Linked DNA regions of Tunturibacter psychrotolerans. The protein of the gene in region 2 binds, or shares a complex with, the protein of the main gene of each other region. Links are inferred from orthologs where the notes say so. Each region holds a gene or a part of one and is shown on either strand. Other genes may lie near its edges.

What was found. The genes of interacting proteins can lie anywhere in the genome.
Region 1: the proteins of xseA (region 2) and RBB77_RS19930 are in contact, whole or in part, in a cryo-EM structure (PDB 8TXR), measured with the Escherichia coli proteins. The link is inferred for Tunturibacter psychrotolerans from one-to-one orthologs.

What each region holds. Positions count from the first base shown.
Region 1 is NZ_CP132942.1:4,733,668-4,737,536, forward strand. The notes cover bases 88-3,087. They hold RBB77_RS19930 (exodeoxyribonuclease VII small subunit), read right to left. Parts: upstream 1,705-3,087; coding sequence 1,471-1,704; downstream 88-1,470. Other genes in these bases: RBB77_RS19920 (glycoside hydrolase family protein), read right to left, coding at 88-785; RBB77_RS19925 (hypothetical protein), read left to right, coding at 793-1,281; RBB77_RS19935 (bifunctional homocysteine S-methyltransferase/methylenetetrahydrofolate reductase), read right to left, coding at 1,704-3,087. In the rest of the region: RBB77_RS19915 (hypothetical protein), read left to right, coding at 1-2; more of RBB77_RS19920, read right to left, coding at 30-87; more of RBB77_RS19935, read right to left, coding at 3,088-3,647; RBB77_RS19940 (hypothetical protein), read left to right, coding at 3,828-3,869. UniProt on the Escherichia coli protein: Bidirectionally degrades single-stranded DNA into large acid-insoluble oligonucleotides, which are then degraded further into small acid-soluble oligonucleotides.
Region 2 is NZ_CP132942.1:4,581,029-4,584,763, reverse strand. The notes cover bases 739-3,735. They hold xseA (exodeoxyribonuclease VII large subunit), read left to right. Parts: upstream 739-1,493; coding sequence 1,494-2,978; downstream 2,979-3,735. Other genes in these bases: glmM (phosphoglucosamine mutase), read left to right, coding at 2,978-3,735; RBB77_RS19270 (DUF2905 domain-containing protein), read left to right, coding at 1,081-1,305; RBB77_RS19275 (response regulator), read left to right, coding at 739-1,066. In the rest of the region: RBB77_RS19280 (potassium channel family protein), read right to left, coding at 1-437; more of RBB77_RS19275, read left to right, coding at 695-738. UniProt on the Escherichia coli protein: Bidirectionally degrades single-stranded DNA into large acid-insoluble oligonucleotides, which are then degraded further into small acid-soluble oligonucleotides.

The sequences.
Region 1 (3,869 bases), 150 kb from region 2 along the record:
AAATCAGGAAATCAGGTCTTGTGACTACATCACTGCATCGGTAACGACAGGTATAGCGTCCCCAGATCGGTCAGCACGCCGGTCGCGCCCAGCAGGCTCGAGAAGTGTGGATCGGGACTTACTCGCCCCGTGAACCACGCATAGCGGAAGACATCGGTGCGGCTCTCGCAGGTTGCGACCATGTCGGTCATCTGAGCCTCCTGCTTTGCCAGCGTGTCGATCTGTGCGCCGTCATTCTGGCTGTGCCAGTTTGCAAACTCCGTCACCCAGAAAGGCTTTCCGTACTTGGTGAGCCGGTCCAGTTGCGCATCCAGTCCGTAGTCGTACCAGTGGAAGGCGAGGTAGTCGATCTGCGGCGCGCGGTTGCTGTTCGCCGCTTCATAGGCGGCGTAGAACGCATCGAGCCACGCGACTGGATCTTCGTAGTTCGTCATCGTTCCCCAGGTGATCGCGGGCCCGACGATCTTCACTCCCGTCTGCGCGGCAATGGCCTCGTACTGCGGCCACAGCTGAGCGGCCTGTTGCGGCGTCATATTCGACTGGCTCACCAGGTTCGGCTCATTCAAAACCAGCATGTACTGGATCGTCGGATTTGCCTTCAAATAAGTCACAATATCGGCCGCGTTGAAGCTCCCGTTCCACAGCATGGGATAGAAAACCATCCCGTAGCGCGTCGCATAGTCGGTCGGAACGGCCGCGTTCGGACTCGGGCTCCAGTTGTACCACCAACTCACACCGGATGAGAGCGCAGACAGGTCGGTCGGCGACGCCAGATCATAGGCAATCCCACGCTTGGCGCTTTTAGACGCCGACGGCGGAGTTGGAGTCGGCGTCGGTGTGGGCGTCGGTGTAGGTGTAGGCGTTGGTGTCGGTGTTGGCGTTGGTGTGGGAGTTGGCGTTGGTGTGGGAGTTGGCGTTGGCGTTGGTGTGGGAGTCGGCGTAGGTGTTGGTGTGGGCGTTGGCGTTGGTGTGGGAGTCGGCGTAGGTGTTGGTGTGGGAGTTGGTGTTGGTGTTGGTGTTGGTGTTGGCGTAGGGGTCGGCGTCGATGGAGAACTAGAGCTTGTGCCACTTGCAGATGCGAGCGTCGAGCCTCCCCCGCTGCCGCAACCCGAGACGGCGAGACAAGCACCCAGCACCAGCAGCATTAGCGCGCGATCATTCCGTGCAGACACACGCAGAGCCTTCAAAGCTCCTCCTCTTGAAAATTTCCTGTTCACAACGAGAACGATCCGCGGCCAGATCACCTTCCCGACTGAAGGCTTCATCGGCCGTTTGCCCTGATGGCACAGCACTCACAACAGGCGGATCTCGCCAATGGTCACGGCACTCGATTTCGAATCCGCGACTGTAGAAAATCACGCCCCCTGCCGCGAGTCTCTGACTCGGAAGTTGTAGACGCAAAACTTCTTAGCCTCTTTATTTTTATGGACTTACGTTCTAGATCGCGAAAGCAGACAGCCCACCCGGCTCCTACTCCTCGCCACTCGTTTCGACGTCCAGGTTCACCACCCGCATCGCATTTCTGCCTTGCTCCACGAGCACCTGGATTCTACCCTCTGCCGCCTCCAACTCCTTCTTGCACGCGTTCGAGAGCTTCACGCCCTCCTCAAACAGATGCACCGACTCATCGAGCGAAAGCTCCCCACGCTCGAGCTTCTCGACCACCGACTCCAAGGCCATCAACTGCTCTTCAAAGTTTGCCATCACACAACCTCGACTTCGGCCAGCCCCAGCACATCGGCCGCGACGCCGTAGCGCCCGAACGGCGCACTTACCTGAACGCCCTGCACCATCGGCCGCGCCTCTGCCAACATCTCCTGCGCGATCTTTACGCCTTCCATCCGGCCCGCTTCAGGCGAGGCCACTGCGGCCATCCGCGCCATGATCTCTTCCGGCATGCTGACTCGCAGATCGTTCTTCATGAACTCCGCGTTGCGCAGACTGGTCAGCGGCCAGATCCCCGCGATCACCGGGATGCGGAAGCCTTCGATTCTGCGCAGGAACTCTTCGAGAACGCGCAGGTCAAACACCGGTTGCGTAATAGCGAATTCTGCGCCCGCCTCCACCTTGAACGCAAACCGGCGCACCTCCTGGTCCATATCCTGAACGCCGGGGTTCGCCGCGACAGAGATCGTAAAGCCGGTCGAGTCGCCGATAGGATTCTTCCCGATATCCAAGCCGTAGTTCAAATTCTGGACGATGTTCACCAACCCGATTGCGTCGACATCGAACACCGCCGTTGCGTTGGGATAGTTGCCGAGCTTCGGCGGATCGCCCGTCAGGCAGAGAATATTTTTGAGCCCGATCGATGACGCTCCCAGCAGATCGCTCTGGATGCTCAGCACGTTCCGATCGCGGCAGGTGTAATGCAGAATCGTCTCAATTCCTACGTGCTGCTGAATCTGCACGCACAGGCTCTGCGCGCTCATCCTTGCGCTGGCACGCGGCGAATCCGGCACATTGATAGCGTCCACACCGAGCCTGTGAAGTTGTGCCGCGCCATCCAGCTCCTTGCTGCAGTCGATCCCCTTCGGCGGCACGATCTCCACCATCGTCACAAAATCGCCGGCGGCTACCATCGAACCGATCTTCGACCGATCCGCCAGCGGAGGGGGCGAAACCTTGCTCTCCTTGATGGTCGTCGCCTTGCCCGGACGAGCGTTTTCCATCACCTCGATGCCACCCTCCATCGCACCCAGCGCGCGCAACGAACTCTTCATCGCTCGCGTATAGCTTGGCGTCGTTCCACAACATCCGCCGACGATGCTCGCTCCCGCCTTGACCAGCTTGCGCGTAAAGCTGGCCATGTACTCGGGCGAAGTCAGGTAGATCGTGCGGCCCTCGACGGCGCGCGGAATTCCTGCGTTCGGCATCGCAGACAGCGGCAGCGTCGTCACTGGCCGCATCCGCTCGATCACACTCAGCACTGTCGCAGGTCCCGCGCTGCAATTGCATCCCACTGCATCGGCGCCCCACTCGGTCAGCTTGATCGCGGCAACCTCTGCCGAGGCCCCATCGAGGCAGTTCCCGTCTTCATCGACGGTCATCATCACCACCACGCGAATTCCTGGAGCTACATGCCGCGCTGCCAGAATTGCCTGTTGCGCCTCGGCCAGTGAGGTCATCGTCTCTACGATCAGCAGATCCACGCCTACGCCCGGCCCACCCTCCACCAGCGCCCGAATCTGCTCTTCGAAAGCTTCCCGTGCTTCGTCGAGGCCAACTTTGCCGAGCGGCTCCAGCCTCACGCCCAGCGGCCCCATCGAACCGGCCACAAACGCCTCGCACGCCTGCTTATCGCGTATCTGGTTCACCGACTCCCGCGCCAGCTTCACGCCGGCCACGTTGATTGCGCGCACCTGATCCTGCAGCCCATGCAGGCCCAGCCGAAACCGGTTGCCGCCAAACGTATTGGTCTCGACAACCTCTGCACCTGCCTGCAGATACTCGGTATGGATCTCCCGCACCATCTCCGGCTGCGACAGGTTCAGCTCGTCGTAACACCGGTTGATGAAGACGCCGCGCGCGTACAGCATCGTGCCCATGGCTCCATCGCACAGCACAGTCCTGCCGCCTTCAAACAGACAGTCGACCGCAGCGTATCCTGCAACAGAGATCGATTTCGCACCATCTACCGCATCCGCCATAACCGTCTCCAAGTGTTCTCACCATCTTAAGCCAATCGACGGACCTGCTCCAAACCAATAAAATTCAAGCCTTTGCCGATTGCTTCCAAACCGTGGTCTGGCGCGTCCTTTGTTATACTCGGCACATAGCCGGTGGTCCCGAAAATTTTGCCGCAGCGCTCAGGTTGGAGTTAGTTACCGTTGACGAATCGAAGTCTTTTTACCAAGTCTCTCCGTGCCCAG
Region 2 (3,735 bases):
AAGATGATGAAGGCTCGAGCGAACGGGCTGTGGGGAACGACGTCGCCGAGGCCCAGAGTGAAGAGGGTTGTTCCACTGACGTAGAGGTCGGTACCGAACTTTGCCCACGCACTGTTGCTGTGGCTCATTATGACGTCGCCAAAGGGGGAACGCATTGAAAAGTAGAACAATCCAAAGCCGAAGATGAGAAGAATTGCCCAACAGAGAAGTAGCAAAAGGAGAGACAGCGGGCCGTAGATGCTGTAGATCTGGTCGCGTATTTTTTTGTTTGAGGCGTGGTCAGCCATGAATACCCAGGGCGCCCAGGTGACGATGAAAAAGATGCGGGTGATTCGGAATCGACCTGTCGGACGCCTGGGAAGGATGATGGTCTGGAAGGCGTCGAGTGCGACACCCCAGCAGAAGAAAAAACCGGCGATGAATGCGGCGACGCGCAAAAGAGGATCCTTAGTTGAAGTCAGTGTTCTGAGGTAAACCTTACCAGAGGTGAAGTTGCGATTCTCTGCGGATAGAATCGCAGGTGATCCCGGCAAACTTGCTTGTGCAAATCTCGTTTTGTGACGTTGCCTGAAGAACGGAGTCTAAATCTTTAGGCGATGAAATCATCGATTTTTGATTAGACAAACATACTTTTTGAAGCCTAGTCTAGACCCATCGGATAAGTGTTCGCGCGCATTTCGCACGGAGGGCAACCATGAAGCGAGTTCTGGTGGTTGATGATGATCGTCTTGTGGCTGACACGCTCACTCTCATCTTCGAGAAGAGTGGTTTCACGGCGAAGGCCGCTTATTCGGCAGATCAAGGCTTAGAGTGTTCGCGTGAATTTGAGCCGAACCTGCTTCTGTGTGATGTGACGATGCCGGGACGAGATGGACTTTCGCTGGTCAGCGATGTGACGCGTGAGTTGCCGGCCTGCCAGATTCTCGTTCTGACGGGGTTTTATTCCAATCTGAAAAATGTGCGGGAGCAGGCGCGCAAACTGTCGCGGCCCGTTGGCATTCTTACAAAGCCGTGCCAGCCGTCGGAGCTTTTGCGTGAGGCTGCCGCGCTGCTGGCAACTGCTTAGAGAAGTGGTGCAGCATGCCTGACCTGGGCCGTACTCTCATCTTTCTCGGTTTGCTGCTGGTTGTGGTTGGTGGGATCGTTCTCGGGTTGAATCGACTGAATCTGCCGGTTGGGCGGCTTCCTGGCGACCTCAACTGGCGTGGCCGGGGATGGTCGGTGTCGTTTCCCATTGCAACTTCAATTGTGATCAGCGTGGTGCTGAGCTTGATTCTCTGGGCTGTGGGAAGACTGCGCCGTTGAACGTCTGAGGAGCCGCGTTGCGGTGCTAGACTCAGGCAAGAATGTCCGAAAGAGAAGACAATCCGCCGACACTGGCCAGCCTGCGAGCGCGGCGAGGGAAGATCCGGACGGGAAGGCGGCCAACAATCCTGAAAACGGCGTCTGGGCCGGTCTTTCAAACGGCACTTTTTTCTGTTTCTGAAGAGGATGTGGCGTTGCCTGTCGCGGCTTCGGTTGAAGATGTTATTCGCGACGAAGTGAGTGAGACTGCGGCGGGGCCTGCGCCGAGAAAAGATGTAGGCAGGAATGACCTGATGACGGAACGCCGGATCTGGAGTGTTCGTGCGCTAGTCATCAATGTTCGTCAGCAGATCGAGACGACGTATACGGACCTTTGGGTCGAAGGTGAGATTTCGAACTGTCGGCACGCGCCTTCGGGACATATCTATTTCACGTTGAAGGATGGCGAAGCTCAGCTGCCGGTTGTGCTGTTTCGGCGTCAGGCTGTTTTGCTGCGCTTCCGGCCTGCGGATGGCCTTGCGGTTTTGGTGCGGGGGCGCATCTCGGTGTATGAGAGCCGGGGTCAGCTCCAGCTGATTGCAGAGACGATGGAGCCACGCGGGGCTGGTGCGCTGCAACTTGCGTTCGAACAGCTCAAAGCGCGGCTGCTCTCTGAAGGGCTGTTTGATGCGGCTCGTAAACGGCAGTTGCCGTCATTTCCGAAGTGCATTGGGATTGTGACTTCGCCAAGCGGAGCTGTGATTCGGGACATTGTCAATGTCGTTCGTCGCCGTCATGCGCGGCTCAATTTGCTGGTGTATCCGGCGACGATGCAGGGAGTGTCGAGCCCAACATCTGTGGCTGCGGGAGTTCGCTGGTTCAATGCGAATCCTTCGCTGGCGGACGTGATTGTGATTGCGAGGGGCGGCGGGTCGATGGAAGATTTAGTCGGGTTCAATGACGAGGCGCTGGCGCGCACGATTGCGGCTTCTGCAATTCCTGTGGTCTCGGCGATTGGGCACGAGACTGACTTTACGATTGCCGATTTCGTCGCGGACCTTCGCGCACCGACGCCATCGGCTGCTGCTGAGTTGGTCACGGCGGCACAGCATCGCATTGAGGAGCGCGTCGGTGCGTTGAGTGCGAGAGTGCAGCGGGCTGGAAGATTTCATCTGATGCATGCGAGACAGCGCTACGCACGGCTTTCTGCAGAGGTTGTGTTGAACCGTCTGCTGGACGCCGTTAGCCGCAGGGGCCAGCGGCTTGATGAGCTTCGGCTTCGTCTTGATGCGGCGGTGCAGCGTAGCGTTCGTATGCCGGGCCAGAGGTTGAATCTGGTGAGGGAGCGTCTTCGCCGGCAAGACACCACGGTTCGCATCGCGGCTACGCATCATCGTCTGGAGGCTTCGACGCAGCGATTGGAGCGAGCCGCAGGTGAGACCGTTGCGAGCCGGCGTACGCGTCTCGAGAGGACGTCAGCGAGGTTGAACGCGCTGTCACCGCTCGCGGTTTTGTCGCGGGGTTATGCCCTGGTTTATCTGCAAGGAGGAGGAGCTGCGGATGACACGTTGCTGCGGTCTTCCGCAGATGCGGTTGCGGGGCAGACAATATTAGCGCGGCTTGCGCAGGGAACGATTGAAGCAGAGATAACACGCACACACCTGGACGTAAAAATAATGGAGACCAGCAAGTAATGAAGAAGCTCTTTGGAACCGATGGCATTCGCGCTGTCGCCGGGCAGTCGCCGTTGGATTCAACCACGGTGTACGCTATTGGACTTGCGCTCGCACAGATCCTCGGAGCGAAGACGCAGAGGCCACGTGTTTTGCTTGGTATGGATACTCGCGAATCGAGCGAGTGGATCGCCGCGACACTGACGGCTGGGCTTGACGCGGGCGGAGCTTCTGTCGAAAACGCGGGCGTGATTACTACTCCGGCGGTTGCGTTCCTGACGCACACGCATGGTTTTGCTGCGGGTATTGTTATCTCGGCCTCGCACAATCCATGGCAGGACAATGGGATTAAGTTGTTTGGGCCTGATGGCTATAAGCTTCCGGATACGGTTGAGCTTGCGATTGAAGAGGAGATCTTTCGCAAACTCGCGAGCGCGACGTCAGTGACACGACAAACGGTTGCGCCTACCGTAAACGATGCCGATCGCGCGGAGTATGTTCGCTTTCTGCTTGCCGCGGTTCCTGGTCTCTCGCTCGATGGGAAGCGCATCGTGATTGATTGTGCCAATGGAGCTGCTTCTTCGGTTGCCCCTCAACTGTTTTCTGGTCTGGGCGGGGAGGTTTTGATTACCCATGCCAGTCCGGATGGACGCAATATCAATGAGGTTTGCGGGGCACTACACCCGGAGATCGTTGCGGAACAGGTGAAGAGTCGGCGGGCTTCGATGGGGATCACGTTTGACGGTGATGCCGATCGTGCGCTGTTTGCCGATGAGTT